Regions from separate parts of the Mesorhizobium sp. ES1-6 genome, predicted to be linked through region 2. Evidence: riboswitches for the same ligand, from Rfam matches in the RefSeq annotation. Region 2 holds a riboswitch; the other holds the start of a gene.
The links. A riboswitch is a leader RNA that binds a small molecule or an ion and turns the genes downstream of it on or off. The one in region 2 is predicted to bind thiamine pyrophosphate.
Positions count from the first base shown of each region.

Region 1: linked by a shared signal. The riboswitch ahead of thiB (thiamine ABC transporter substrate binding subunit) and the one ahead of LB564_RS26920 (Ykof family thiamine-binding protein) in region 2 are both predicted to bind thiamine pyrophosphate.

Region 1 covers NZ_JAIUGU010000003.1:516,059-531,487, reverse strand. The annotation lists gene LB564_RS11415 (helicase-related protein) at 1-1,957, shown strand, start outside; gene LB564_RS11410 (RNA-binding S4 domain-containing protein) at 1,971-2,357, shown strand; gene fdxA (ferredoxin FdxA) at 2,590-2,928, shown strand; gene LB564_RS11400 (CarD family transcriptional regulator) at 3,298-3,879, shown strand; gene LB564_RS11395 (amino acid ABC transporter ATP-binding protein) at 3,960-4,727, opposite strand; gene LB564_RS11390 (amino acid ABC transporter permease) at 4,724-5,404, opposite strand; gene LB564_RS11385 (amino acid ABC transporter substrate-binding protein) at 5,542-6,315, opposite strand; gene LB564_RS11380 (RNA polymerase factor sigma-32) at 6,626-7,489, shown strand; gene LB564_RS11375 (M48 family metalloprotease) at 7,505-8,911, opposite strand; gene thiQ (thiamine ABC transporter ATP-binding protein) at 9,234-10,010, opposite strand; gene thiP (thiamine/thiamine pyrophosphate ABC transporter permease) at 10,003-11,622, opposite strand; gene thiB (thiamine ABC transporter substrate binding subunit) at 11,687-12,685, opposite strand; TPP riboswitch at 12,729-12,843, opposite strand; gene LB564_RS11355 (thiamine diphosphokinase) at 12,930-13,589, shown strand; gene LB564_RS11350 (ABC-F family ATP-binding cassette domain-containing protein) at 13,591-15,408, shown strand.
Region 2 covers NZ_JAIUGU010000014.1:109,159-124,587, reverse strand. The annotation lists gene LB564_RS26970 (hypothetical protein) at 1-208, opposite strand, end outside; gene LB564_RS26965 (hypothetical protein) at 288-557, opposite strand; gene LB564_RS26960 (hypothetical protein) at 1,044-1,448, shown strand; gene LB564_RS26955 (hypothetical protein) at 1,441-1,767, shown strand; gene LB564_RS26950 (hypothetical protein) at 1,906-2,613, opposite strand; gene LB564_RS26945 (glycosyltransferase family 39 protein) at 2,843-4,357, shown strand; gene msrA (peptide-methionine (S)-S-oxide reductase MsrA) at 4,540-5,058, shown strand; gene LB564_RS26935 (putative RiPP precursor) at 5,212-5,304, shown strand; gene LB564_RS26930 (formyltransferase family protein) at 5,444-6,430, shown strand; gene LB564_RS26925 (hypothetical protein) at 6,490-7,086, opposite strand; TPP riboswitch at 7,081-7,194, shown strand; gene LB564_RS26920 (Ykof family thiamine-binding protein) at 7,185-7,793, shown strand; gene LB564_RS26915 (ABC transporter permease) at 7,908-8,660, shown strand; gene LB564_RS26910 (ABC transporter ATP-binding protein) at 8,657-9,424, shown strand; gene LB564_RS26905 (ABC transporter substrate-binding protein) at 9,417-10,433, shown strand; gene LB564_RS26900 (methyltransferase family protein) at 10,639-11,319, shown strand; gene LB564_RS26895 (hypothetical protein) at 11,723-12,373, shown strand; gene LB564_RS26890 (DUF3309 family protein) at 12,604-12,768, shown strand; gene LB564_RS26885 (GntR family transcriptional regulator) at 13,128-13,853, shown strand; gene LB564_RS26880 (ADP-ribosylglycohydrolase family protein) at 13,890-14,906, shown strand; gene LB564_RS26875 (PfkB family carbohydrate kinase) at 14,903-15,429, shown strand, end outside.

The DNA.
Region 1 (15,429 bases), on a different contig from region 2:
GGATGCGCTGCATGAGCGGTTGACGAAACGCTTCGTAGACCGCAGGACTTCCGTCCTCATGCGGCGCCTTAGAGAAAATACCATGCCTGAAGCCGAAATCAGCCCTACCGGAACCGTCCTTGTCGAAGGCCATCACGTCGGCGAGTTGCAAGGGTTCCGCTTCACCGCCGACCAGACCGCCGGCGGCGAAGACGCCAAGGCGGTGCGCACGGCCGCGCAAAAGGCGCTGGCCGCCGAATTCGATGCCCGCGCGGAGCGCTTCGGCGCCTGCGCCAATGGCGACCTCGCGCTCGGTTCGGACGGCACGCTGCGCTGGATCGGCGCGCCGATCGGCACGCTGGTTTCGGGCGAGGACGCGCTGAAGCCGCGTCTGGTGCTTCTGGCGGACGAACAGCTCACCGGCCCGGCGCGCGACAAGGTCGCCGCGCGTGCCGAGCGCTTTGTCAATTTCCAGATCGAGTCCCTGCTGAAGCCGCTGGTCGACCTGAAAAATGCCGAGCAGATTTCCGGCATCGGCCGCGGCATCGCCTTCCAGCTGGTCGAGAATTTCGGCCTCATCAACCGCCGCGACATCGCCGAGGAGATGAAGTCGCTCGACCAGGAGGGCCGCGCCGCACTGCGCCGGCTCGGCGTACGCTTCGGCGCCTACCACGTCTTCGTGCCGGCGCTGATCAAGCCCGCGCCGGCCGGACTGGTGACCTTGCTGTGGGCGTTGAAGAACGACGGCAAGGACAAGCCTGGCTTCGGCGACGTCGTCCATGCGCTGGCATCGGGCCGCACCTCGGTTGTCATCGATCCGGCCTTCGACAAGGCCTTCTACAAGCTGGCCGGATACCGCAATCTCGGCCGCCGCGCCGTGCGCATCGACATTCTGGAGCGGCTGGCCGACCTGATCCGCCCGGCGACCAACTGGAAGCCCGGCCTCGGCCAGCGCCCGGACGGCGCCTATGACGGCCAGGCCTTCATGGTGACGCCACCGATGATGTCGATCCTCGGCGCCACCGCCGACGACATGGAAGAAATCCTCAAGGGGCTCGGCTATCGCGCCGAGCCGAAGCCGGCGGCGGAAGTCAAGGCACGGCTGGAAGCACAGGACAGTGCCGCGCGGGAAGCCGCAGCGGCCAAGCTCGCGGCCGAAGAGGCCGCGCGAGCCGAACAAGCCAAGGCAGCGGAAGAGGCGGCGGCGCCGGCCGTCGTCGAGGGTTCGGAGTCGTCGCCCGATGTGGACGCGGAGACCGTATCCGAGGTTCCAGCCGAAATCGTTGCGGACGCCCCGGCGGAGGCTGTCGCGGAAGAGCAATCAGAAGCGACCGCCGAGGTTGCGGATGAGGAGACGCCTGTAGCTGAAGCCGCCGAGCCGGCACAGGTTGAACCACAAGCCGAACCTGAAACCGCCGAACCTGAAGCTGCGGCGGTTGAAGCCTCGCCCGCGGACGAAGCAGCGCCGGCGGAGCCGGCCGCTGACGCTTCCACCTCGACGGAGGCGGCCGAACCCGTTGCCGTGGCGGAAGCCGCGGCTGAACCGGCCGCCGAAGCCGAAGCGCCAAAGCCTATCCTGCTGTGGCGGCAAGGGCGCTTCGACCAGCGCCCCCGCCATCACGAAGGCCGTAACAATCGCCAGCGCAACGGCCAGGCGCGCGGCCGCGGCAACGCGCCGGCCGATGCCGCCGCCGCGCCCGTCACGCCAGGAGAGCGTCCCGCTCATGAAGGACGCCGCGACGGCGCCGGCAAGCCGCGCTTCGACCGCTCGAAGTTCAAGCCCAAGCCTGGCGCCGAAGGCGAACAAAGGCGCGAAGGCCGGCCGGACTGGAAGGGCGGCAGGCCGGAAGGCAAGGGCGGGCCGCAAGGCGGCAAGCCTGCATTCCAGGCCAAGCCACGCGAGGAGCGCCCGGTGCGCTTCGACCCGGATTCCCCCTTCGCCAAGCTCGCCGCCTTGCGCGACCAGCTAAAGAAGTAGGCTCGGCACTTCGATGGTTGCTGAAGGCCGCCAGCGCATCGACAAATGGCTGTTCTTCTCGCGTGCGGTCAAATCGCGCTCGCTGGCGGCCAAATTGGTGGTCGCTGGCCGCGTGCGCATCAATCGCGACAAAGCAGCGCAGGCTTCCGATCTGGTCAAGCCGGGCGACGTGCTGACCATCACGCTCGACCGGCGTATCTTCGTCTGGAAGGTGCTTGGCGCTGGTGCGCGGCGCGGCCCGGCCGAGGAAGCCCGCACCCTTTATGAAGACATGTCGCCGCCGCCCACACCCAAGGGCGACGCCCTTCCCGATGCCATCCCGGCGCTGCGCGAGGCTGGCAGCGGCCGGCCGACCAAAAAAGAGCGCCGCCAGACCGACCGGTTGCTCGACGAAGATTGAGCCCCCGTCGACCAGACGCGCGGTGCTCCGCAGGGCAACCGCAGGCAAAAAACAAAACCGGCGCCGGCAAACGGGCGGTGCGCGAGGCATGCCAGGCCTTCGCGGCGGCGCCCTTGCGGATTTCCATTCCCAAACCTTGGCGTCGCTGGGAATGGCCACCCTTGCAAGCGACCGATAAAGGCGTTACCTCACGGAAAAAGCCAGCAAAAACTGGACGTCCCGGAGCCGCCCGATGACCTATGTCGTGACCGACAACTGCATCAAATGCAAATATATGGACTGCATCGAGGTCTGTCCGGTCGACTGTTTCTACGAAGGCGAGAACATGCTCGTCATCCATCCCGACGAGTGCATCGACTGCGGCGTCTGCGAACCGGAATGCCCGGCCGACGCGATCAAGCCCGACACCGAGTCGGGCCTCGACAAATGGCTGCAGATCAACACCGAATATGCCGACAAATGGCCCAACATCACCGCCAAGAAGGAGCCGCCGGCCGACGCCAAGAGCTTCGACGGTGAGGCCGGCAAGTTCGAGAAATACTTCTCCGCCGAGCCCGGCGAAGGCGATTGACAACACCGCTGTAAAGGCTTGTATGACGTAGCGTAACAGGCAAGTCGGATTAACCGCCTTGACAGGCGGCGATTGGTTATGACCTCCGCTTACGCAGCAAAACCTTGATTCTTCCGACTTTTTGTGTTACATCAGCGAAACATGCCGGTGACACAACGTCGATTTATGGCGCAGACGCCCCAAATCACTGAAAGGTGAAAATCCCACTCCGGACCAGAGCGATCTGGGCCAGGCGGTCGCAATTCGTGCGGTTTGCCGGTCCCGGCTTTTCCGGTGGGTTCATCTGTTGTGCGGCTAATGATCGGTGACCCCGATCACGTGAGTTCAGCCGGCACCGCCGCCGGCCCACAACAAGGAGTTCAGGGCGTAATGGCAACGATCACCCCGCAGAAGAAGTCCACGGCCGCGCGTCACGGTTTCAAGACCGGCGAGTACATCGTCTATCCGGCGCATGGCGTCGGCCAGATCGTCTCGATCGACGAGCAGGAAGTGGCTGGCCACAAGCTGGAACTGTTCGTCATCGACTTCCAGAAGGACAAGATGCGCCTGAAGGTGCCGGTCGCCAAGGCGACCTCGATCGGCATGCGCAAGCTGTCGGAAGAGGATTATGTCGAGCGCGCGCTGAAGGTCGTGCAGGGTCGCGCCCGCGTCAAGCGCACCATGTGGTCGCGTCGCGCCCAGGAATATGATGCCAAGATCAATTCGGGCGATTTGATCTCGATCTCGGAAGTCGTGCGCGACCTCTACCGCGCCGACAACCAGCCGGAACAGTCCTATTCCGAACGCCAGCTCTACGAGGCGGCACTCGACCGCATGGCGCGCGAGATAGCGGCCGTCAACCGTATGTCGGAAACCGAAGCCGTGCGCCTGATCGAGGTCAACCTCAACAAGGGACCCAAGCGCGGCGCCAAGGCCGACAACGAGGAAGCCGAGCAGGAAGAAGCTGCCTGAATCCCCTCGTCCTAGAGTTCACGAAAAACCCGGCCTCGCGCCGGGTTTTTTGTCTTTGGCATTGCCGGAGATTGCCGCGGCTATGCGCCGCCTTCCTTCTCCGCCTCCTGCTTCAGCGTCGCGATGAATCGCTTGGTGCGTTCGCGCTCCGGATTGCCGAACAGCGTGGCGGACGGCCCCTGCTCGACGACGACGCCGGCGTCGAGGAACACCGCTTCCCGGGCGATCTTGGAGGCGAGGCGCAGATCATGCGTTGCCATCACCATGGTCGTTCCCTCGCTGGCGAGTTGACCGAGCACATCGACCACCTCCTGCGCCAACTCCGGGTCGAGGGCGGAAGTCGGCTCGTCGCACAGAAGCACCTTGGGTGACGGCGCCAGCGCCCGGGCAATCGCCACGCGCTGCTGCTGGCCGCCCGACAGCGTCGCCGGCCAGGCATCGACCTTGTGTGCCATGCCGACCTTCTCCAGCAGGGCCAGCGCCCGCTCACGGGCCCGAGCCTCCGGCCATTTCAGCACCGTGACCAGGCCTTCCATGACGTTCTCGATGGCCGTGCGGTGTGGAAACAGCTGGAAATTCTGGAACACCATGCCGGTCTGCAGCCGCAGGCGCCTAATGTCCGCGGCCGGCACCTTCACGCCCGGGCGGAACTCAAGCGTCTCGTCGCCGATGCGCACCGTGCCCGAGGTCGGGATCTCCAGCAGGTTGATGCAGCGCAGCAGCGTGCTTTTTCCGCCACCCGAAGGGCCGACCAGCGCGGTGACGCTGCCTTCGGCAATGGTAACCGTCACGCCCTTCAGCACGAGATTGTCGCCGAACCGCTTCTCGATGTTGGTCAGGCTGATCATGAGCGTGCCTCCAGGAAGCCGCCATACCGGTTGAGCCGCTCCTCCAGCCGCGTCTGCAGGGCCGACAGCACCGAACTCAAGGCGAGATAGAGGATCGCCGCCTCGACATAGAGGATGAGCGGCTCATAGGTGGTGGCGACGATGCGCTGCGCCGCCTGGAACATCTCCGGCACGGTGATGGCGGCGGCCAGCGAGGTATCCTTGACCAGCGAGATGAAGGTGTTGGAGAGCGGCGGCACCGCGACGCGTCCGGCCTGCGGCAGGATGGTGCGCTGCATCGCCTGGCTCCAGGTCATGCCGATCGAATAGGCGGCCTCCCACTGGCCCTTGGGTACCGAACCGATGGCCGCGCGGATGATTTCCGATGTGTAGGCGCCGATGTTGAGGGTGAAGCCGATCAGCGCCGCGGTAAAGGCATCGAGCAGGATGCCGACCGAAGGCAGGCCATAGAAGATCAGGAACAACTGCACCAGGAGCGGCGTGCCGCGGAAGATCCAGACATAGAAGCGCACGAGCGCCACAAGCGGCTTGGGGCCAAACAGCCGGCCGAGCGCCGCGCCCAGCCCCACCGTCAGGCCAAGCACGAAGGACAGCAGCGTCAACGGCACGGTAAAGATCAACGCGGCCCACAGCAGCGAAGGCAGCGACTCCAGCATCAGTTGCAGCCAGTGCGGCACGAAATATCCTCCGGAATGGACGAGCGGCGTCATCGAAGCGCGAATGCGCCGGCCATATCACGACAAAAGCGGCGAGCCGTCAAAGACGGCTCGCCGCTGAGCGGGGTTCGGACCTGCGGAAGGCCCCGTGCGTGAAATTACTTCGACACGTCCTGGCCGAAATAGGTGTCGGCGATCTTCTGATAGGTGCCATCGGCCTTGATGTCGGCCAGCGCCTTGTTGATGGCCGCGACCAGTTCCGGGTCGCCCTTGCGGACGATGACGCCGGAGTAATCGGCATTCTCTTCCTGGGCGGCGATCTTCACATTGGCGTCGGGCTTGTGCTTCTTGAAGTCGAGGAACGACAGGCTGTCATTGATGGTGGCGTCGGCACGGCCGGTCAGAAGAAGCTGGATCGACTGGTCGAAGCCATCGGTGCCGACCAGTTCGGCGCCGTTCGATTCGGCCAGCTTGCCAAAATTGGAGGTCAGCGACTGTGCCGACTTCTTGCCCTTGAGGTCGGCGAAGGTCTTGATGTCGGTGTTGTCGCCGCGCACGATCAGCACCGCCTTGGAGGCGATGTAGGGATCGGAGAAGTCGTACTTGGCCTTGCGGGCGTCGGTGATGCCGACTTCGTTGATCACGGCATCATAACGGCTGACGTCGAGGCCGGCGATCAGCCCGTCCCACTTGCCTTCGAGGAACTCGACCTTGACGCCGAGCTTGTCGCCGATCGCCTTGGCGATTTCGACGTCGAAGCCGACCAGCGCGCCGGAAGCGTCATGATAGGTGAAGGGCGCGTAAGTGCCTTCCGTGCCGACCTTGATGATGCCGGCCTGCTTGATCTGGTCGAGATTGGCGCCGGCATGGCCCGATGCAACGGCGAGCGCCTGCAGCGTTCCGGCGATGATGAGCGACTTAAGCCATTTCATTTTTCTGTGATCCCGTCCTTGGCCTGATGTCAGGCATGTTGTGAGGGCTGGAAAATGCCAGATGCAGGTCGAAAAAATAAGGAATGAAATTTCAAAGACAGGAAATTCCAGAAATCAAATTCTCTGAAGACATTTCTTCGCACATTCGGAGGCTGCAGGCAGCCGCGCCGAAATTGCCCGGACTTCGGCGCGCGCCAGCCTGCGGCGGCGGAACCTTTCCCGCGCACGGCAGTTTTGGCTGTTCTAGGGCACGACGCCGTCATTTCAAGCCGGTGCCTGTCATTCGCACCGCCTGAGCCAGGAGCGCCTTATGATGGAAGACACGGCAGGTCGGATCATGGTCCGCGCGGCAATGAGGGCGCCATACCTCGAGCGCGACGAGGAGCATCGTCTCGCATTGCTCTGGAAAGAGGACAACGACCAGAACGCATTGCACAGCATCACCGTGGCCCACATGCGGCTGGTCATTTCCATGGCCTCCAAATTCCGTCATTACGGCCTGCCGCTCGGCGACCTGATCCAGGAAGGGCATGTTGGCTTGCTGGAGGCAGCCGCCCGCTTCGAGCCCGAGCGCGAGGTGCGGTTTTCGACCTACGCGACGTGGTGGATCCGCGCTTCTATGCAGGACTATATCCTGCGCAACTGGTCGATCGTGCGCGGCGGCACCAGTTCGGCGCAGAAGGCCCTGTTCTTCAATCTCAGACGTTTGCGCGCCCGCCTTGCGAATGGCGCCGAGCCGCTTTCCAACGAGACGCTCTATCGTGAGGTTTCGGTTGCGCTCGGCGTTTCAGAGGCCGATGTGGCAATGATGGATTCGCGGCTGTCCGCGCCGGATTCCTCGCTGAACATGCCGCTTGCCGACGATTCCGGCGCCACCGAGCGGATGGACTTCCTGGTCGCGGACGACCCCCTGCCCGATGAGGTCGCCAGCGACACGATCGATGTCGAACGCCGTTCTGGATGGCTGAAAACAGCGCTCGGCGCGCTCAACGCACGTGAACTCAGGATCATCGAGGAGCGCCGGCTGAGCGATGAGGGCGCCACGCTCGAGGCGCTCGGCGAGACTCTCGGCATTTCCAAGGAGCGCGTCCGCCAGATCGAGGCCCGTGCCATGGAAAAGCTGAAAGTGGCGCTGGTGAAGCAGAACCCGGAATTCCTGGCGACCGCCGCCTGATTCTCGCAACGAGCGCTACTTGTCGGTGACGATCTTGACCTTGTCGCCGGCCGAAACCGCGGCACCCGGCGACAACGCATTAAGCACGCGGAACAGGTCGAGCTTGCGATCGACCCCCACCATCTGCGCGGCAAGCGAGCCCATGGTCTGACCCGGCTGTACCGTTAGCACGCGGATATGCAGCGGCTTCAGGGCCGCTTTTTCAGCCGGGCTCAGGATGCGGAAGGATCCGCTGACCGACCGCGCCACTGTCTCGAGCGAGGTGCTGGCCGAGGGCGCCGCGGTCAGCAGGCGATAGACCTGGCCGCCGGCGCGGATCACCGCGATGTCGAACTGCCAGCCCTCGGCGCCGGCATGCGCGGTCGCCGCCTCATTGCCGTTGATGGTCTCCTGCTTGACGGTGCTGTCGTCGAGGCCTGCCACCCAGCCGCTTCTGATATAGTCGGTCAAGGCGCGGTTCTTGTCGATCGAAACGCCGTCGAAGCGGATCGCTATGTCGCCGGGACCGGTCGCCGTCACCGCTGCCGCCGAATTGTCGATGATGAAACCGTCCGGCACCGTGAACGACACGCCAAGGCCCGGATGCAGGAAGGTCTCGCCCCGCACATACCCTTCTTCCGGCGTATCGCCATAGAGCAGGCCATCTATGCCGGCAAGAAAGGAATCGCGGTCGCGCGTGCCGAAGCCCGGGGCGCCGAACTGGCGCGCGTGGCGCTGCGCCAGGTCAATGCGCTGCGGTGTGTTGGGATGCGTGGCCAGGAAGTCGAGGCTGGCGTCGGTGGCGCCTGATATCGAGCGGAAATCGGTATAGGCCGACATCGACTGCAGGAAGCGGCCGGCCGCGTAAGGATCGTAGCCCGCCTCGCCAATCGACTTGATGCCGATGGCGTCGGCCTCCAGTTCCTGGTTGCGCGAGAACTGCGCCAGCCTGAGCTTGCCGCGGATCAGCGCCGCCTTGGCGGTCGGGCTGTCGCCGAGCACATCGGAAACCACCTTGGTTGCCAGGCCTTCCTCGGCCTCCAACTGCTGGCGCTGCAGCCCGTGATTGGCGGTGACATGGCCCATTTCATGCGCGATGACGGCGGCGAGTTCGGACGAATCATTGGCCAGCGCGAGCAGGCCGCGCGTGATGTAGAGATAGCCGCCCGGCAGCGCGAAGGCGTTGACGTTGGGCGAATTGAGGATGGTGATGCGATAGGTCTGGGTCGGGTTGGCCGACACCACGGTCAAATTGCCGACCACCTTGGCGACCATGCGCTCGAGCTTGGGATCGGAATACTCGCCGCCATAGGTCGCCAGGATGCGCGGATGCTGCGCCTTGGCGAGTTCGGCAAGCTTGCTGTTGGCGGCGACATTATCCACCGTGATCGGCTTGTCGGACGGCTGGAAGCCGGATTCCTGCACGTCCGGCGGCGTGAACATCTGGCAGCTGGCGAGAGCCACGGCAAAGCCGGACAGCGCCAGAAAGCGTGCCAGCGGATTGCGTCTTGCTCTGTCAACGCCGATCGCCAGAACGGCTTCCTTTCAGATCCTGGGCGCATGACCATGAAAATCGGGGGCGATCTTCGGAGCCGTCATGCGCAAGAAAACAAACTGCTACAGCATCCGTCACGCGGCCCTCGGGGCGTGCGGCGGATGCTGTAGGCAAATCACGGCCTGTGCCGGACCATTGGGCGGACCTAGCCACACTACATGGACCATGGCAAGCAAGCGTCCCTTCGCCAGAAGCCGGTTTGACCGTAAATTATGTCGGCTTCCGGGCAATATCTCGTGATACGGCATCCCCTCCACTGGCGCCGATATAGCGCCGGAATGCCTCTGGACCAGCCCCGGCGAAGAAATCGTCCGCGGCGCCTGCGGCGGCGACGGCGCCATTGTCCAGAAACACCACATTCTGGCCGATGCGGCGGGCATCCTGCGGCTGGTGCGTGACGAACAGCACCGTCATGCCACGCTCGGCATGCAGGTCGGCAACCAGGTCGAGCATGTCGTTTCGCAGGGCGGGCCCAAGCGAGGCGAAGGGCTCGTCGAGCAGCAGCACCGGGCGGTCACGCACCAGCACGCGGGCAAGGGCGACACGCTGGCGCTCGCCGCCCGAGAGTTCGCGCGGCAGCCGCTTCTGCTTGCCGGCGAGGCCGGTGCGCGCAAGCGCCTCCGCGATATCGGCATGGTCGGCTTCTGTCAGCCGCAACGATGGCGAACGGCCGAGCCCGACATTCTGCTCGACGGAAAGATGGGCGAAAAGATTGTTTTCCTGAAACACCATCGACACCGGCCGCGAGGCTGGCGGCGAGGCGCCGACATCGGCTCCGCCGATCAGCACGCGGCCGGACAGTGGCGTCTCGAACCCGGCCACCAGATTGAGCAGCGTCGACTTCCCCGATCCGCTCGGCCCCATGATGGCGGTGATTTCGGCCGCCGCGAACGCGACATCGAAGGAAAGCGGAGCCTCGCCATAGGTGAACGAAACCTTGTCCAGCTGCACTGGAACACCCTTCCTGGCAATCGCTCCGTCAGACATCGCGGCCCTTCTCCCTTCCCAGCCAGTCCGCTGCCAGCACCAGTGCCAGGCAGACCAGGCCGAGCAGCAGCGCCAGGCCGGCGGCGTCCTGCGTGCGGTAGCTGCCCATGCGTGCCAGGAGAAGGTAGGGCAAGGTCTGCACGGAATCACTGCCGAACAGGGCGATGACGCCGAGATCGCCAAGCGACAGCGCCATGGCGAAGGCAAAGGCGGTGGCAAGCGGGCGCCGCAGCGACGGCCAGTCCACCAGCCGCAACCTGGCCAGGCCGGAAATGCCAAGCTGCGCGCAGAGCCGTTCGTGCCGCTCGCTCGCCGCATCATAGGCGGGGCGGATGGCGCGCAGCGCGAAAGGCATCGCCATGACGGCGTTAACGGTGACGACCATGAGCGGGGCGATGGCAAAGACGTCGCCGGCATGGCGCAACAGAAGGAACCAGCCGGCGCCGATGACGATTGGCGGAACCACCAGGACAAAGCCGGCACCGGTGTCGGTTGCGTGTTCGAGCAGCGTCCTCGGACCGGCGCGTCGGTTCAGTGCCAGCGCCCGGCGCGCCATGGTCAGCGCCAGCGACAGCATCACGGAAAGCCATGCCGACAGGAAGGCAAGCGCGGCACTGGTCAGTGTCGCTTGCCGCACAGTGGCCTCGCCGGCCAGCCGGCCGAGATCGGCGCCCAATCCGGCCATCACGGTCGCGGCCATCGGTCCCGCGACGAACAGCAGCGTCAGCACGATGAGCAAGGCATTCAGCGAAGTCTCGGTCCCGTTGACGAAACCGTAACGGCGCGGCGCGACCGGCAGGTTCGCGTCGCCGACGACATTGGCGCCAAGCCGGGTCAGCGCCAGCACCACGATGAAGGTCAAGGCGATCTGCAGCAATGTCAGAGCCACAGCCCTCGCGGGATCGAAATCGAAGCGCAAGGCCTGATAGATGCCGACTTCGAGCGTCGTCGCGGCCGGCCCGCCGCCGAGCGTCAGCACGATGGTGAAGGATGTGATGCAGAGCATGAAGACCAGCCCGGCGACACCGGGCAGATCGGCGCGCAGCGTCGGCCATTCGATCAGCCGGAACGCCGGACGCGCGCCCATGCCGAGCTGGCTTGCCAGCCGCCACTGGTCGGAGGGAATGGTTTGCAACGCTTCCAGGAACAGGCGGGTGGCCAGCGGCAGGTTGAAGAAGACATGCGCGACGAGAATGCCGGACAGGCCGTAGATGCCCCGCCAGCCCTGGCCGCCGACGGCACCGAGCATGCCGGCGAAGTAACCGGCACGGCCATAGAGCGCCAGGATGCCGAGCGCCGCGACGATCGCCGGCAGCGCCAGCGGCACGGCGAAGAGTTGCAGAATGAAAGCGCGGCCGAAGAAGCGTGGATGCCGCGACAGGGCTCGCGCCACGAACAACGCCGGTATCACCGAAAGCAGGGTCGATAGGGTTGCCTGCCAGAGCGTGAAGCGCACGACGCGCAGCAGGTAAGGATCGAAGGCCGCCCAGGCGCCGGAGAGGTCATGCGCGCCTTCGAGGAGCAGTCCGGCAAAGGCGCCGCCGATCAGCAGCGCGATCCCGGCGAGCGCGACGACGCCGGCGGTGATGCGGGGATCAGACGCGCGTTGCACGCCGCACCGTCGGCAAATGGGCGAAGCTTAGAGCACTCATCTCAGGATGATTAGCCCATAAAACCTACTTGCTCATCATCGCCAGCCATTCGTCCACCCAGGCCTTGCGGTTGGCCGCGACCTCCTCCGGGCTGAACAGCAAGGTCTTGGTCGGCTTGACCAGCTTGTCGAAGGCCGGGTTTAGCGGCTTGTCGGTCTTGCCGGCCGGGAACATCCAGTTGGTCTCGGGGATGGCGTCCTGGAATTTCGGTCCGGTCATGAAGGCCATGAACTTTTCCGCCAGCGGATTCTTGGCTCCCGTGGTGGTGATGCCGGCGACCTCGATCTGCAGGTATTCGCCCTCTTCGAACGACGCGGCCTGGTAGCGCTCGGTATTCTCGGCGACCATGTGATAGGCCGGCGAGGTAGTGTAGGACAGCACCATCGGCGCCTCGCCCTTGGTGAACAGGCCATAGGCCTCGCTCCAGCCCGGCGTCACGGTCAAAACCTTGGTCTTGAGCTTGGCCCAGGCTTCCGGCGCCTTGTCGCCATAGACCGACTTCACCCAGAGCAGCAGGCCGAGGCCGGGCGTCGAGGTGCGCGGATCCTGGATGACGATCTTGTCGTCGGCGCTGCCCTCGACCAGGTCCTTCAGGCTTTTCGGCGGTGACTTCAGCTTCTGCGTATCGTAGACGACGGCGAAATAGCCATAATCAAAGGGGACAAAAGTATCGTCGGCCCAGCCGCCCGGCACATTGACATCGCTCACCGGGCCATGCGGCGCGAACAGGCCCGTGGCCTTGGCATCGGCGGTGAGATTGGTGTCGAGGCCAAGCACGATGTCGGCCTTGGTCGAGGCGCCTTCCAGCTTGACGCGGTTGAGCAACGCGACGCCGTCGGCGACCGAGACGAACTCGACATCGCAGCCGCATTCGGCCTCGAATGCCTTCCTCACCACGGGACCTGGACCCCAATCGGCGGTGAAGCTCTCATAGGTGTAGACGGTGAGCTTGTCCTTGGCCAAGGCCGGCCCGGACAAGGCCACTGCCGTGGCTGCGATGAGAGAATATAAAAGCGTGCGCATCGGCGCCTCCTTCGTTTGCGTTGAAAGGAATTGAGGCGTCGGACTGTCCGAAACGTCTAATCCCTCCGCCGGTACAAACCGGATCAGGTTCAGCGGGTTGGCGAGACTGCCTCTCAGCCGGCCCGCGAAATTCGCGTCCGGCACCCCGTTAGAGCGTTCCGACACATAGGCCGGCCCGAAGACCCGCGCAAGTGGGAGTTTGCCGCCTTCCGTTTCCCGTGCCGGGCTGGTAAGGCGACGGGATATGAGCACATTCACCATCCTGCTTGGCGGCGATCTCATCCGCACGCCCCGGCTCGACCGCCAGGTCGAAGGCTCGCGCGTCATCGCCGCCGACGCCGGCATCGGCCATGCCCGGGTGCTGGGCCTTGTCCCGGAATTGTGGGTGGGCGATTTCGATTCGGTTCCGGCCGATCTGCCTGCTGACCTGGCCGCCGTGCCCCGCCAGACCTTCCCGGCGGAAAAGGACAAGACCGACGGCGAACTGGCGATCGCGGCGGCACTCGGGCACGGGGCGACCCGTCTCGTGCTGGCGGGCGCCTTCGGCGGCAAGCGCGCCGATCACGCCTTCCTGCATCTGGCGCTTGGCCTGCGGCTGGCCGAGGCCGGAACGGATGTGCTTTTGACCAGCGGCGCCCAGGAGGCTGTCCCCTTGCTCAACGGCAGGACGAGCTTCGATTATGCCGACGGCACGCTGTTTTCCATTCTCGGCTTTTCCGAACTCTCCGGTCTGACCGTCACCGGCGCCAAATGGCCACTCGACAAGGTCGAGGTGGCTTTCGGTTCGTCGCTGACCATTTCCAACGAGGTCAAGTTCGACAAGACCGGGGGCCGCCTCGACATAGCGCTCGGCAACGGCCGCGCACTGCTGCTCGCCCATCCCCATCCACTGCCTGAAAGCTGACATGGCCCCGCCTCTTCTCAATCTCGACGGGATAAGACTGACTTTTGGCGGCACGCCGCTGCTCGACGGCGCCGCCTTGACCGCGTCGGCCGGCGACAAGATCGCGTTGGTCGGCCGCAACGGGTCGGGCAAATCGACGCTGCTCAAGATCGCCGCCGGCCTGATCGAACCGCAGGACGGCGAGGTGTTCCGCCAACCTTCGGCGACGGTGCGCTATCTGCCGCAGATGCCCGACATGGACGGTTTTGCCTCGGTGCGCGCCTATGTCGAAGCCGGGCTCGGGCCTGCCGACGATCCCTACCGCGCCAGCTATCTGATGGAACATCTCGGCCTGTCGGGCGATGAGCGGCCTGGCGACCTCTCCGGTGGCGAGGCCAGGCGCGCCGCTTTGGCCCGCGTCATGGCGCCGGAGCCCGACATTCTGCTGCTTGATGAGCCGACTAATCACCTCGATCTCTCGGTGATCGAATGGCTGGAAGAGGAACTCGTCCGCACGTCCTCGGCGCTCATCGTCATCTCGCACGACCGCCGCTTCCTGGAGCGCGTGTCGCGCGCCACCGTCTGGCTCGACCGTGGCCAGACCCGTCGGCTGGATAAAGGTTTTGGCCATTTCGAGGAATGGCGTGACCTTGTGCTGGAAGAAGAAGAGCGCGAACAGCACAAGCTCGGCCGCCAGATCGTGCGCGAGGAACACTGGCTGCGCTATGGCGTGACGGCACGGCGCAAGCGCAACATGCGACGCCTCGGCGAACTGCAGACCATGCGCCAGCGGTTTCGCGGCCATCGCGGCGCCGAAGGCAGCGCGACCATGGTCGCCAGCGACGCCGCCGAGTCCGGCAAGCTGGTGATCGAAGCGAAGAATATCGAGAAGAGCTTTGGCGACCTCACCGTGGTCAAGGGCTTCTCGACCCGCATCCAGCGTGGCGACCGCGTCGGTCTGGTCGGACCGAACGGTGCCGGCAAGACGACGCTTCTGAAGATGCTGACCGGCGAATTGGCGCCGGATGCCGGCTCGGTGCGGCTCGGCACCAATCTGGAGATCGCCACGCTCGACCAGAAGCGCGAGGCGGTCGACCCGCAGGAGACGCTGGCCCAATACCTGACCGACGGGCGCGGCGAGAACCTCGTCATCAATGGCGAGCAGCGCCATGTCGTCTCCTACATGAAGGATTTCCTTTTCAAGCCGGAGCAGGCGCGCACGCCGGTGCGCGAGCTTTCCGGCGGGGAGCGGGCGCGGCTGATCCTGGCGCGCGTGCTGGCGCGCCCGGCGAACCTTCTGGTGCTCGATGAGCCGACCAATGATCTCGACATGGAGACACTGGAACTGCTGCAGGAATTGGTCGCCGGGTTCGCCGGCACCGTCATCCTGGTCAGCCACGACCGCGATTTCCTCGACCGCACCGTGACCAGCGTCATCGCGCCCGATAGCGGGGGCCGCTGGGTCGAATATGCCGGTGGCTATTCCGACATGCTGGCGCAGCGGGGCGGTACCAGGCTCGACGACCGCAAGGCGCGCGCCAAGTCCGAAACCAGCGATGCGCCCACTGCCAAGGCTGAACCCGCCGCACAAAAGGGGCCGGTCAAAAAACTGTCGTTCAAGCAGAAATTCGCGCTGGACTCGTTGCCCAAGAAGATCGAGGCGGTGACCGCGTCGATCTCGCGCCTGGAGAACAACATCGCCGATCCGGCCTATTACGAGCGCGATCCGGTCTCGTTCCAGAAAACCATCGCCGCCCTCGACAAGGAGCGCGCCACCTTGGCGGCGCTCGAGGAAGAGTGGCTGGAACTGGAGATGCTGCGGGAAGAGATGGAAGGGTGAAGAGCGTTCGGCCGTAGGCCG
Region 2 (15,429 bases):
GTTCCAGCAGCCGGATCGGAAAATTGACGGCGTCGCGGTTCGACGCCGACATGCCATCCGATCGCTCCTCACCGGTTTCCGAGGCCTCGGCCTTGCGCAGCGCAATGTCGATCTCTTCCGATGTCAGCACGCCCTTTTTGACTAGGACGTGGTTGATCGAGGCGACGGCCATCAGCAGGCCTTCGAGTTGCAGGTTGGCGACGTTCATGGATTGCTCCCTCGGTTGATCGCAGTGGAAACGCGTCAGCGGCGTTTCCGATCCCAGGAGGCCATTCGGCCGACCGCGCCTATTCCTGCGTCAGGCGCTCGCCATATTCGCGCCATAGCGCCCTGACCTCCGGGCCGCCTAGGCGCGGGATCGATGGATCGCCGCAGTCTATGGCCGCGGCGCTGATGTCGTAATTGGGGTAGGCGCTGGCGACGAAGCGGATCGCCTCGCCAAGCGAGTGCACACGGATGACGGGGTCCGCCTGGCCCTGGCCAGTGCTGCGCACACCGGAAATCGTGGCCGGAGCATGCCGCATCCTGAAGACGGATGCCATGGCTGGTCTGTCCATCGTCCTCTCCAAAAGGCCGTGCGACGGGAATCATTCCATGAGCTGCCGCCGATGATTTCACAGGAGCAGGCTCCTGAAAAGCCGGATGATTGTGGAGGGCGGGGATGGTGCTCCTTGGCGAAATGTGAATTTTTTCCTATAAGATCGTTGACTGGGTGAGGGCAACGATGCTATAAATCCATCCATGGTGCTGATTTGCGCCACCAACCCGCCGCCAGGCGGGTTTTTGTTTTTGGCGCCATCCCTGTGGGGCGTCATTGGTTGTTGCCAATCTTGAATGCTGGCGGGACAGCGCCCCCCTCTGGCCTGCCGGCCATCTCCCCCTCTTGGGGGGAGATTTGCAGCTTTGGCGCTCCGCCACTCCAGCAGACGTTGGAAATTGGCGAAAGCCGGCGAGTGCTTAATCTCCCCCCAAGAGGGGGAGATGTCCAGCGGGACAGAGGGGGGCGCCGTAGAGCGCTGCCGCCGCGAGACGCGAGAAATCCCATGCCCCGCTATGCCACCATCATCACCGGCGATGACGGCCGCGAGATCGTCAGCGCCGTCGGCGAATTCGAGGGCGCGGCGCCGGTCGCGCGCCTTGGGCGCGTCGAGCTGGTCGCGCCCGCCGTGCTGATCGGCATGGTGCGGGACGAGGCGGGCTGCTTCAGCTTTCCGCAGGCTGGTATCGGCGGACAGCTCATAGGCCTCGCCATGGCCCGGCTCAAGGCTGCCAGGCCTGTTGCTGTGGCAAAGCCCATACGGGCCGCGACGCCGAAGCGCGGCGGGAAGGCCAGGAAGAAATCCGCCCGCTCGAAAAAGCCGGCCAGGCGTGCCAGGCAGGCAGCGCCGAAGGCCGCCGGTGATGTCAATGCCGGTGATACCAATGCCGGGGCGCGGAGCCATGACTGACGAAACCGGGCCGGCGCGCCGCAAGGCAAGGCCGCCGAGGCGCAAAGCCGCCGCCACCCCCGCGCCGCCGCGCAAACCCCGCGCGCGGACGAAGAAGACACTGGGTGACGATTTCCTCGCCGCCGTCCGCGCCGACTTTCGCGTGCATGGCGCCGGCGTGCTGGCCGAGGTGCGGGCCGACAAGCCGGACCAGTATCTGAAGATCGTGCTTTCGGTGCTGCCCAAGGACATCGATGCCGCCATCAACCAACTGGACACGCTTTCGGACATTTTGTTCGAGGCGATCGTGCGGAAATTCAGGTCCGTCCCGGAGGACTGAAGCCGGGCCTTGCCCTGTTTCGTGAACCGGCACTTGACGGCTCGATCGCACCAAAGCCCGCCCTGGCTCACGCCGGGGTGGGCTTTTTTCGTTTTCGGGCCGCTCATGGTTTTCACGCAAACGAGGCCCTGTTCCCCATCAGGCCAGGATGTTGACGGCGCGGGCCGCGACCAGCGCGATCGTCAGCAGCGAGATCATCGCCTCCGCCATCATCAAAAGCTTGGCGCGCCGGGAAAGCGGCAAGGTGTCGGTCGGTGAAAATGCCGTCGCGTTGGTGAAGGCGAGGAAGAAATAGTCGACGAAGCCAGGCAGCCAGTCGCGGATCTCACGGTCGTTCAAGGTCATTTGTGGAAACAGGAAATCGGAATGAGCGCGGTTGACGAGGCCGCAGGTCGGCGGCCCGCCGCGGTCGGTGCTCCAGAACCACAAGGCAAAGACGATGACATTGGTGACCCAGATGTTGAGCGCGTCGATCAGCAGCGTCTGGCCGCTGGAGCCGGCATGGCCCGCCAGCAATGCGCGCACGAGGAACACCAGCGAACCGCAATTCATGACGCTGACGACGCCGGTCATCACCAGGGCCGTCCTGCGGATCATGACGCGAAACCGGCCGACCAGGTACCAGTGCTCCTCCTCGACCGCTTTCTGGGTGGCGACCTGCGTCCAGGCGGTGGCCACGGACAGCGGCACGAGCAGGGCGGCCTCCAGCGCCGGCGCCAGCCAGCGGGGGCCGAACGAGAGATCGTTGATCACCAGAAGCTGCAGGCAGATGATGACGAGGACCGCCGCGCGCGCCAGCCAGAAGTCGAGCGCGCGGTGATGAATGATGGCATGCTGGTGACGCATTGATGTCCGGATGTCGAGGCTGGATCAGCCGTGCGGGCTATTCTGCCCGGGAAGGGCGGCGAGGCGCCGAATTTCCCGCTCAATCTTGGTGTTGCAATGGCCGGCAAGTATACTTTTTTGTAAGCTTTGACGTTGGGGCTGTTCGGCAAACCGGGTGGTGTGGTTTAAGCGCCGCATGACGGGAATTGACGACTCCATGGATGGTTGGGCGCCGGCAGGATTGCCCGCCGTGGGTCTGGATTCGGCGTCGGTCTGGTCCGCCCTGTTTCGTCGCCCCTGGCATGTGTTGGCGCTTTTGTGCCTGGTGCAGACCCTGTGCTGGACCGTGGTGCCGGCACTCATCGATCCCGCGCCGCCCGGCGATGTCGTGGAAGGCTTCATGTGGGGCCGCGAATGGGTGCTTTTGACCTACAAGCACCCGCAGCTCCCCGGCTGGCTGCTCGAGGCCAGCCATCTCCTGACCGGATCGTTCCGCTGGCCTCAGTATATGCTGGCGCAACTGATGATCTCGGCCACTTTCGTCCTGGTCTATCTGCTGGCCCGCGATATGCTCGGGCAGCGCCGCGCGCTGGCCGCCGTGCTTTTGATGCCGTCGGTCTATTTCTTCGGCTGGCCGACGCCGCAATTCAATCACGACTATGCGCAGATGCCGTTCTGGGCGGCGATCTGCTGGCTGCTGTGGCGCGCCGGCCGCGGCGGTGGGCCGGGCTGGTGGCTGGCGCTCGGACTGGTGTCCGGCGCCGGGCTCTACGCCAAGTTCTCCACCGGCCTGCTGCTTGCCTTCGGCGCTCTCTGGCTGCTGTACGATCCACGTGCGCGCAGCCGGCTGGCGACACCCTGGCCGTGGCTCGGCCTGGCGGTTTTTCTCGCCGTCGCCGCGCCGCTGGCCGTTGCACTCTACCGTATGGATTTCCTGCCCTTCACCTATTTCGCCGGCCGCGACGCATGGGTGAGCGAACACCGTGCGCGGCTCTACTATATCGGGGTCCAGCTGGCCGGGCTTTCCGGCTTTCTCCTGGTCCTGGCGCTATCGGGGCTGTTGCGGCGCTCACCTGTCCCGCAAGCGCCCGTCGAGCGCCGCATGCTCGTCTATCTCTGCTGGATGGGGCTTGGGCCGGCGGCGCTGATCATGGTCGCCTCGTTGTTCACCGGCACCGGCGAGGCCTGGGGAGCGCCGATGTACAATCTCGTCGGCGTCGTCGCGCTCGCCTTTCTCGGTCACCGGCTCGGCGCCGTCGAGATGCAAAGGTTGGCGATCTGCGCCTTGATCTGCATCGGGACCATGTCGGGCGCTTATGCCGCCATCCGCTGGACGGACTGCAATGTGCGCGGGCGGATGGACGCCGTCTGCTGGCCAGCGCGGCCGATTTCGGACGAGGCCGAGGCAATCTGGCACGCGGCGGCGCCGGGCCGGCTCGACATCGTCGGTGGCGACACCAATCTTGCCATGCTGGCGGGCCTCAACGCCTATGACAAGCCGTCTATCTTCACCGATCTCGATATGCGATTCGCGCCCTGGATCACGAGGCAGCGGCTGCGCGACCATGGCATGCTGATGGTTTGGCCGGGTCGCAACGTGCCGTCACTGCTGCGGCCATGGCTGGACAACATCCCGGTCAAGACCGTTCTCTTCAACTGGTCGCGCGAGGCGCCGCCGGTGGCGATCAGCTTTGCGGCCATTCCGCCCGGTATCCAATATCTGCCGGTCGCCGCCAGCAGTCGGACCAGGCATCCGCGCGTCTGAGCGGCGTCACGCAATCCCGTTGCCTACGCGGCGTCTTTCACGGGCCCAACCGAATGGCCATTCTTCCGACTGGACGAAGCAGGCGACAATGCCCATTTATGGGCTGTCCAAATTGTTGCCGCGCAATTCCCCAGGGGAAAGCTGCTATACTTTCTCCGGAATTGCCTTTGAGGAGACGTTACATGGCGACTTCCAGTGAACGCGCAGTGCTTGCCGGCGGCTGCTTCTGGGGCATGCAGGATCTGATCCGGCGCATGCCGGGCGTCCTCGCCACGCGTGTCGGCTACAGTGGCGGCGACGTGCCGAACGCCACCTATCGCAATCATGGCACGCATGCCGAAGCCATCGAGATCAGCTTCGATCCGGCAAAAATCAGCTTCCGCCAGCTTTTGGAATTCTTCTTCCAGATCCACGATCCGACGACGCGCAACCGCCAAGGCAACGATGTCGGGATGAGCTATCGCTCGGCGATCTACTACACAAGCGAGGAGCAGAAGCGCGTGGCGGAGGACACCATCGCCGATGTCGATGCTTCCGGCCTGTGGCCCGGCAAGGTTGTCACCGAGCTCGCACCGGTCGGAGCGTTCTGGGAGGCCGAGCCCGAGCATCAGGACTATCTGGAGAAATATCCCAACGGCTACACCTGCCATTTCGTCAGGCCGGGCTGGAAGCTGCCGGTTCGTGAAAAAGCCGTTTCGTAAGTTCACGTGTCGATTTTTGGCGGCGGCTGATATAAACGCCCGCCAATTGCCATAAGACCATGGGGATAGCGGCGTTGACCACTGCCCAGTGGTTGACAGCTCGCTGCGTTGCTGACCAACTGTGCGGGTTGATTTGATTTTCAGGGGGTGAGCATGCGGAAGATCTACGAAAAGCCCGTGCTGGTGAAGCGGGAAAGACTCTCCAGTGTCGCCGCGGCCGGGCCGCTCTCTCCCAAGCCGGGCTGACCGACTGGCCTTTTGGTCCTGCCAGGACGGGTGCGTGAGGGCGCGTGGCGGCAAGCGATGTCTTGCTTCGTCAGGCGCCTGACAGATGATGTCTTCCCAGCCTGAGGCCCGTGTCGGCCAACTCAATGCCGTTTTCATAATGGACGTTACTGCCTACACCGGGCCGCTGCTGTCCGGTTGGATCGAGGCGGGCAACCGTATCGGCGCAATCATCGTGCCTGGTTTTCAGCGCAGAGGCTTGAGCATCGGCAATTTTCGGCGCAGGCTGAAGCGCTGGTCTCTCCTCAGGCGCTATCTTGGCAACACGCCGGTCAAGGTGATCGAATTCGGCCGGCCTTACGAGTGGAACGAGCTCGCCCGGCAATTGCCCGGCATCGCCGCGGATGTGCTGATCTGCTACGCTTTCCCGACCTTGATCCCACAGCAGGTGCTCGACCTCTTTCCCAAGGGTGGGCTCAATTTTCATCCGGCGCTGCTACCCAATTACCGGGGTCCGCATCCTCTCCATCGCCTGGTCGCGGACGGCCAGCATGCCGTCCATGGCGGGGTGACATTGCACAAGATGACCGCCAATTTTGACGACGGCGACATCCTCGGGCAGGTGCCGTTCTCCGAAGCGGACTGGGCATCGCGGCGCGATATGGTCCACAGCGTGGCGACCGCGATGCGCGGGTTGGTGCGCGAGGTGGCGCCAGCCTATTGCAGGGGTCTGGTGTCTGGGCTGCCTCAGCCAGCCGGTGATTTCGTCTGGGCGCGACTAGAGCGGCACCACACGATGATCTCATCCGACATGTTGATCGAGCACGTTGCCCGGCTGTGGCATGTCCTGGGTGCCAATCCCGGTATCTATATGGATGTCGCCGGCCGCAGGGTCAGGCTGGCCTTCGAGGTCAATCGACTTGGCCCGCCAACTGGAAAGGGCCCGGTAAGGCGATGGGGCAGGATCGAGTTCGATCTCGCCGATGGCCGGGTCCGGTACCTCATCCATGGTCGCCTGCTCAAGCGGCTGATGAAAATGCACGCGGTGTTCGCGCGCTCGCAAGCTGGAAACCCACGGCCTGATATAAGGGTCTTTGGCGCGGTGGATAGCCAATCGCCGCGCGAGGTGTCGCCGGACGGCCCCTAGACCAAATGCACATGAAAACCGCGGACCTGCGTCCGCGGTTTTCATGCCGCGATCGAAAACTACTTGCCGCAGTTGTTGTCGTTCACGGTCGGGGCGGTGGCGTTGCCATTGGCATCCATCTGCGCGCCCTGGGGATTGGTCGGGCAATTCCGGTCCGCATTGGAATTCATGTCGCCTGGCGTGGTGGTCGTGCTGTTGGTTGCGCCCGAATCGATCGTATTGGGCGAGGCCGGCGTGCTTGGGTCCACCGTGACCGACTTGCCGCTGCCGCTGGACCCATCCGCGCCGGCCGCGCTGTTGCTTTGCGCCATGGCGGATGTTGCCAGGGCAATGGTGAAGGCCGAAGCCGTGAGGATTTTCATGAACATGGTCTGTCTCCATTTCTGTAAACTGGTCGCCTGGATCGGTGCCCGGTTCCGCCGAAACGATGAACCGCCGATCTCTCTGGTTTGACGCAAATCCCGACGGAAAACCGCTTCACACTTTTCCTGGAATCGCGTCCGGCGACTGTTGGGACAACCTCTCGGCGCGGTGAAGGTTCCAGACAAATTCCGCGCCGCAATGCCCGACCGCCTTCGCGCTGGCGCAATGCTTTTGGCGCGACCTGCCGAAAAACCGCTTCCCCAACCGATCGAATGGTGCTTTAACGCGGCCATCCACAGGGGTGCTCCGTACGGTCGGGGCTGAGACGGGGGCGGCAAGCCCACAGACCCTAGAAGCTGATCTGGGTAATACCAGCGGAGCGAGGCGGGCGATGTTTTCAGGCGCACAGGTTTCCCTATATCCCATGGCCGACGATTTCGTCGGCGTCATCCTGGGTGCGCTCGGCGCGCTCGATCCATGGCGCGACAGGCTCAGGATCGAGACCGACGACATCTCGACCTTGCTGGTGGGCCCTCCCGAGGTGTTGTTCCCGGCGCTGCGCGATCTTTTCGTGGCCGCCTCCCGCAGCGGCAAACATTGCGTGCTGTCGGCCACCATTTCGCGTGGCTGCCCGGGTGAGCCGGACGATCCGATCTGCCGTTCCGACGCGACAGGCGGACCTGCCGGGCCACTTGGTCCGCGCAAGCAAGCCGCCATCACCGCCGTGCGCGGCGCGCCCGCCACTGGCCAGCGGGCGGCGGCGCAGTTCTCTCTCTATGTGATGGGCACGGACGACCACATGGACGAGATCTATGGCTGTATCGATTTCCTGAAGCAGTCCGGCGTCTACGATCGCTCCAAGAATTTCTGCACCAAGCTGCGCGGCGATGCCGGCGCGATCTTCTCGGCACTCGATGAAGCTTTCTGCCGCTTCGGGCCAGGCGCAGGCCACGTAACCCTCGACGTCACGGTCTCGGCCAACAGTCCCACCGCTGTCTGATCCGCTCGCGCTGGTGCGCGACGGCCGTCAAGGGTCTCACCTCTCGTGGCTTCATCGTCATTCAACCGCCCGCGCCACTTTGCGGGTTTCTTCGCCAAGGCGGCACCGGCCGTGATGTCGGTCGGGTTGCTGCTCGTGGCGTGGGAGCTGTACGCGAATTATTCCGGTATCAAGCCGACCATTCTTCCTGCACCCTCGCGCGTCTTCGAACAGGCGATCCTCAATCGCGAGGCTCTGGTCGACAACGCCATCCCCACCATCCGGGCGACGCTGATCGGCTTTGCCTTTTCTCTTGGCGCCGCCTTCGCGCTGTCGATGCTGGTCGACTTCTTCCAGCCTTTGCGGCGCGCGCTGTTTCCCGTCTTCATCGTCAGCCAGACCTTGCCGCTGGTGGCGATCGCGCCCTTGGTGGTGCTGTGGTTCGGTTTCGGGCTTACGCCCAAGATCGTGCTGGTGGCACTGGTCACCTTCTTCCCGATGCTGGTGGCCCTGGTGCAGGGCTACGAAGCGACCGAGGCCGAGATCGGACAGATGCTGCGCGCCATGGGCGCGGGGCGCTGGCGGGTCTTCATGCTGGCTCGGTTGCCTTCGGCACTGCCCTATTTCTTCGCTGGCCTCAGGATTTCCATCACCTATGCCGTCGTCGGCGCCATCTTCGCCGAATATGCGGGCGCGGCCAAAGGGCTGGGCATCTATATGCTCAACGCCAAGAACAATTTCCGTCCCGACCTGGTGCTGGCCGCCGTCGGTGTCAGCGCCGCACTTACTCTCGTCCTGTTCGGACTGACGGTGCTGCTGCAGCGTCTTGCCATGCCCTGGGAACGAGCCGCTGGCAGGCAAGCCGCGGGAAAAGGGCCGCAGGCATGAGCCGGCTCGAATTGCGGCATATGCGCAAGGCGTTTGGCGGGCTCGACGTGCTCGCCGACATTTCGCTCAGCGTGGATGCCGGCGAGTTCGTCTCGATCCTTGGGCCATCGGGCGCCGGCAAATCGACGCTGTTCCAGCTTTTGACCGGCGCCGAGCACGGCGAGGGGGAGATGATCTTCGACGGCGCGCCGCTGGACGATCATGGCCGGCATTTCGCCTTCATGCCGCAGCGCGACGCGCTGATGCCGTGGCGGCGCATCCTCGACAACACGACGCTCGGGCTCGAAGTGCAAGGCGTCGGCCGCAAGGCGGCACGGGCGCGGGTCGCGCCGCTGTTTGCCGAGTTCGGGCTTGCCGGCTTCGAGCGGCATTTTCCGGCGCAGCTTTCAGGCGGCATGCGCCAGCGCGCGGCGCTGCTGCGCACCGTGGTGCAGGAGCGCGACATGCTTTTGCTCGACGAGCCGTTCGGCGCGCTCGATGCGCTGACCCGCGCGGCCATGCAGCGCTGGCTCGAACAGATGTGGCGGCATCATCGCTGGACGGCATTGCTGATTACCCATGATGTGCGCGAAGCCGTGTTCCTGTCCGACCGCATCTATGTGTTCTCCGCGCGGCCGGCGCGTGTCGTGCGCGAGATCAGGGTGCCGCTGCCGCGCCCGCGCGATCGGACCGGCACCGCGACCAGGCAGGCAGGGGCCCTCGAGGCCGAGATTCTCGATATCCTGCTCAACCTCCAGCCCTCCAAAGGACATGACCATGACTGACTTGACGCGCAGGCAAGCTCTGCTGCTCACTCTTGCCGGTAGCATACCGCTGATCAGCGGATCGAGCCGCTCCTTCGCGGCAACGCGGAAGGTCACCGTCGCCCTCGACTGGACGGTCAACACCAACCACATCGGGCTGTTCGTCGCCCGAGATAAGGGATTTTATCGCGAGGCCGGCCTCGAGGTCGACATCCTGCCTTACAGCGATACCGGCGCCGGTACGCTTGTCGCCAACCGCGTCGCCGATTTCGGCATCAACGGCACCATCAGCCTCTTCACCCAGAAGACCGCTGGCGCCGACTTGAAGGCCGTCTATGCCGTGGTGCAGTCAGAGACTGGCCGGCTGGTGTTCAATGCGGCGCGGGGCGAGATCAAAAGCCCTAGGGATCTGGATGGCCTGACCTATGGCGGGTTCGGCAGTGCCTGGGAGAAGGCGCTGATTTCGACCATCATTCGCCACGATGGCGGCAAGGGCAATTTCGAGACGGTGACGCTTGGCACGTCCGCCTACGAGGCGCTGGCCAACGGATCGGTCGACTTCACGCTCGAAGTGTCGACCTGGGAGGGCGTCGAAGCCGAACTCAAAGGCGTCAAGCAGCGCGGCTTCGTCTATGCCGACCACGGCGTGCCGGACGAGCACACGACGCTCATCTCTTCGAGCGAAGCGTATCTCCAGGCAAATCCCGAACTGGCATCGTTCTTCGTCCAGGCAACGCGGCGCGGCTACCAATTTGCGGTCGATCATCCAGATGACGCCGCCACGCTGCTGATCGCCGCCAACAAGGATGCCTTGACCAATCCGGCCTTGATTCACGCCTCGCTGAAAGCACTGATCGGAGGCCACTATCTGCGCGGACAAGATGGCGCCATCGGCACCATGGATCCGGCCAAGATGGAAGCCATCGGCTCCTACCTTTTCGCCGCCGGCATCCTGCATGACGCCGACGGCAAGATTGTCTCGCACCGTCCTGAATTCGCGGCGTATTTCAGCAATCAATATCTCAACTAGGCATCGATGCGGAACCGCGAACAGGATCGTCCGATGCCGGCGCGAGGGATCTGGCCAAGTCGCGGTGGGCAGACCGCGGCTACAGCCCTTGATTTCCGGCAATTTCGATCTGGTTTAGGACCGATGTGATCTTCTCGGTTAACGGCACGGCAATGGTTCCGTGCCAAGGTCACCTCGAGGGACCACCGGGATGCTTGCCTTGCTCATGTCAAAAAGTGAAGCGCTTTCGCGTGCGGCCGATAACAGGTTTTTGTCCGCTGCCCGCAAGCGCGAGATCCTGGTCGACCTTCGCGAAGGCTTCTTTCGTCTCTGCGCCCTGGCGTGCGCGGGGCTGTTCGTCTATCGCGGCGTTTCTCAACTCTTGGAGGATCCGACCCGGCTCAATGCCGCGCTGGTGGCGATTTCCGAGATACTCACCTTCACCTGGCTGCTTCTGTCGCGTCGTCCTGTGGAGCGTGACTGGAATCCGCTTACGGTTATTGTCTCGGTGACGGCCAGTTTTGGCGTTGCGTTGATCAGCCTCCAGCCAGGCATTGCACTTATCCCCCTCTATGTCGCCGCGCCGTTACAGATCATCGCACTGCTGTTCGTTATCTGGGGCAAGATCTCGCTGGGGCGCTCCTTCGCCATCCTGCCCGCCAATCGGGGCGTGATGACGGGCGGCGCCTACCGGCTGGTGCGGCACCCCATCTATGCCGGCTATCTCGCCGGCCATGTGCTCTACCTCCTGTCGGCCTTTTCGTTCCACAATCTCGCGGTCTATGCAGTGATCACCTATCTGCAGCTTTACCGCATTTTGCGCGAAGAGGCGCTTTTGGCGGCCGCGCCGGAGTATCGCGCCTACATGGAACGCGTGCGCTACAGGCTGTTTTACCGGCTATTCTGAGGTCGACATCGCCAAGGCGCCGCTGCTAACGCCACTTGCCCGTGATTGGTCGACAGCGCTTACCAGCCGGACGTCATGACGTTTCCGACGTCATTTGAGATACGGGTATCTTGATGGAGCCGCCTGTCAGCAATGACGCGAATCCGGCAAGTTTCGCCATCGGGCAAAAAACCGTTTTTCTCCTCTAATTATCCGATATGTCGATAATATCGGGTGTTGTTAAAAAATATTTTTTACAAACATATTTTATATTTACGACTGTTATCATTTTTCGGTTTCTACAATAAATACCATTAATATCACTGTCACATCCTGGTTTGAAACTGAAGCTGACCTGTTGCGTAGTTGAGTCTGCAATCGGCGCGTGCCGACTGCCTTAGCGCAACTACAACAGGAGAGTGTTATGGCTTTTTCGATCAAAACAGTCGCCAGTGTGTTGGCAGGTAGTGCAATGGTCTTGGTTCTTTCCGGGCCGGCAAACACAGCGGGCCTTGGTGTCGGTGTCGGCGCCTCGGTTGGCGGTAGCGGCGGCGTCAATGCCGGTGTTGGCGCATCGGTCGGCGGCGGTGGCGGCATCAACGCCGGCGCCGGTGCGTCGGTGGGCGGCAGCGGCGGCGTCAATGCCGGAGCGGGCGCCCGTGTCGGTGGCTCGAGCGGCGTCAGCGCCGGGCTCGGCGCTTCGGTCGGCGGCAGCAACGGCATCAATGCCGGTGCGGGCGCCAATGTCGGCGGTTCAGGCGGCATCAATGCCGGGCTCGGCGCCAATGTTGGGGGGGCAGGCGGCATCAACGCGGGGCTTGGCGCCAATGTCGGCGGCACAGGCGGTATTGGCGTCGGTGTCGGTGTGGGCATCGGTGGCGGAACCAATCCCAGCAACCCGTCGAATCCGAGCAACCCCTCGAACCCCAGCCATCCGAACGTGCCGGGTGTGGTGGCCCAGATGTCGGGCAGCCAGCTGTCGAGGATGAAGAAGCGCTGCGTCGACGTGCTCGGCAGCGAAGGAAGCTATGATCGCGACCTGCGGCAGCTCTGCCTGCTGATCGCCCGCCGCTGAGGCTGAAGGAGGTTGCGGAACCAGCCGTGAGGCTTTGGCCGCACTCTCCTGGCCTCCGGCCGGTCGGAAAGCCCGCCGTCCAGGCGGGCTTTCTGCTTTGCCGGCTGGCTGTTCCGTAGGCGCAATGGTCGGCGGAACGCCAGCCTTCCTAAAACGTTCATACGTTGCAACATCCGAATGGCGCGATGTTGAAACAGCGCGAAAGCGCGCATTCAGGAGCAGGGAAAGCCATGGGTCTCGGCACGATACTTATCATTATTCTAATCCTCGCGTTGCTCGGCGGCTTCAGCGGTCTCGGCGGCGGCCCGTTCTACGGAACAGGTTATTATGGTGGTGGCGGTCTCGGCCTCGTGTTGATCATCGTCATCATCCTTGTCGTCATGGGACGCATTTAGCGGCTCGATCACGGTGGCAATCGCAATCGCGTGACCGTGCTCATCCCGTCGAGCACCGGATTGTGATGCAGGCAAGCCGGCTTGTGATCCGACACATGAGCGGACTCAACGTATGGTGATTGCGGTCCACACCCCCCGTGGAAACAAGAGGAGAGGGTCCCACCCCTTCATCCTCCTCCAAGGCCCGCCCCGGTTTCCGGAGCGGGCTTTCTTTTTTCGTTAAAAGCTATGGCTTCGACGTAGCTCGCCGTCGGCGGGTACCGAGGGCTTGCCGTGACATCTTCCACACGGATCGTTGACAGAATTCGCATGCCAGGATATTGAACAGGATTATACAGGTTCACTGAACAGGTACGCATATGAAGCGGCGCGCGGTTCAACTGTCTCCCGGCACGGGCAAGCCCGAGCAGATCGCGACCGTCCTCGAACATGAGATCCGCTCCGGCGTTCTCGGTTTCGGCGACAGGCTGCAAAGCGAAAATGAACTCGTCCAGCGTTTCTCCGTCAGCCGCAACACCGTCCGCAAGGGGCTTGAGGAACTCTCCAGTCGCGGGCTGATCACAACCAAGGTCGGCATCGGCTCCTTCGTCACTTTCGATGGCAAGCCGGTCGATGACGCCATCGGCTGGTCGCGGGCGCTCGCCAATGCCGGCGCCAATGCCGAGACGCGGACACTACGGCTGGAGGTCATCGAGGATCCCGGGCTGGCGACCTTGCTGGATGTCGAAAGCCCGTTCTTTATCGCCGTCGACCGGGTGCGCACCAATGCCAATGACGGTCATGCGATCTCCATCGAGCGCAGCCGCCTGCCGCTGTCGCCGGAACTGGAGGATGTGCCGCTGCGTGGCCTGCGCGAGGGCTCGCTCCACCAGACGTTGCGCGGAGCGGGGTTGATACCGGACCATGGCGAGGAGTGGGTCGACATCGAGATGCTGAACGCAGATGACGCCGCCATCCTCGGCTGCCCGCAGGGCACGCCGTTCCTGCGCGGCCGCCGACTGACGCGTGCGGCCGATGAGCGGCCGATCGAATATGTCACCAGCCTGCTCAACCCCGCGCATTTCGCGCTGCATATGAGGTTCTGAGCGATGCCGGACATTGAGTTTGAGATGGACCGCGCGATGGGCGCACTCGTCGGCGGGGCGCTGGGCGATGCGCTCGGCATGCCGACGCAGCTTCTGTCGCCGGCCCGCATTGCCGAACTCCATGGCCATGTCGAGGATTTCGTCGCGCCTTTCGCCGACCATCCGGTGTCGAAGGGGCTGCTGGCCGGCACAATCACCGACGATACCGAGCAGGCATTGCTGCTTGGCCGCATCCTGATTGAGTCCGGCGACAGCTTCGACCATGCGCGCTGGGTGAACGCGCTGCTCGACTGGGAGCGTGAGGTCAAGGCGCGCGGCAGCTACGATCTCCTGGGGCCATCGACCAAGCGTGCCATCGACGCCATCAACAATGGTGTGCCGGCACAAGAGGCGGGCCGTAGCGGCGACACCAATGGCGCCGCCATGCGCATCGCGCCGGTCGGCATCATGATGCCGCTGCAGCCGCTGGACGCGTTCGTGGCCAAGGTGGCCGAAACCTGCCGGGCGACCCACAACACCTCGATCGCGATCGCCTCCGCCGCCGCGGTCGCGGCCGCCGTCAGCCGTGGCGTTGCCGGCGGCGATTGGCATGCGGCGTCCGATAGCGCGGTCGCGGCGGCGCGTCGAGGGGCGACGCACGGAAACTGGGTGACCGGCGGCGACATCGCCGCGCGCATCGTCTGGGCGCGGGATCTGGTTCGCGGCAAGGTGAAGAGGGACGCGATCCGGTTGATTACCGATCTGGTCGGCACCGGTGTCGCCAGCCAGGAATCGGTGCCGGCTGCCTTTGCCGTGCTGGAAGTCGCGGACGGCGATCCATGGCAGGCGGCAATCATCAGCGCCAATCTCGGCGGCGACACCGACACGATCGGTGCCATCGCGGCCGGCATGGCCGGCGCCTGCACCGGATTTTCGCGCCTGCCACAGGATCGCATCACCGGCCTCAGGGGTATCGACATGGCGCAGGTTCGGGCGCTGGCCGCCGATCTTGTCGCGGCGCGGATGTCGAACGGTCGCGTCGGCAAGGCCGGGTCCGGCAAGGACGCGGCATGAGTGGGCGTCTCGTCCATGTCGGCAGCGCGGTGGTCGACTATGTCTACCGCATCGACGCCTTGCCGGCGTCCGGCACCGAGAAAACGGCGTCTGGGTATGCGCAGCTTGCCGGCGGCGGCTTCAACATGATGGTCGCCGCGGCCCGCACCGGTATGAAGGTGGTGTTTGGCGGCCAGCTCGGCAGCGGCCCGAATGGCGACTTCCTGCGTGCCGCCTTCGCCGCCGAGGGCATCGAGGTGTTGACGCCGCCGTCCCCCCTGATGGACAGCGGCAATTGCGTCGCCATGATCTCGAGCGACGCGGAACGCACTTTCGTGTCCTGGCCAGGCGCCGAGAGCGTTCTCAGCCCCGACATGATGGCGCCGGTGGTGATCGGCCCTGATGACTGGGTGTTCACGTCGGGCTACACGCTGAGCTATCCCGGGAGCCGCGATGCACTGACCGGATGGATCGAGGCGCTGCCGACGGACATTCCCTTCGTCTTCGATCCGACGCCGGTCATAGCGGACATTCCACGTGCCAT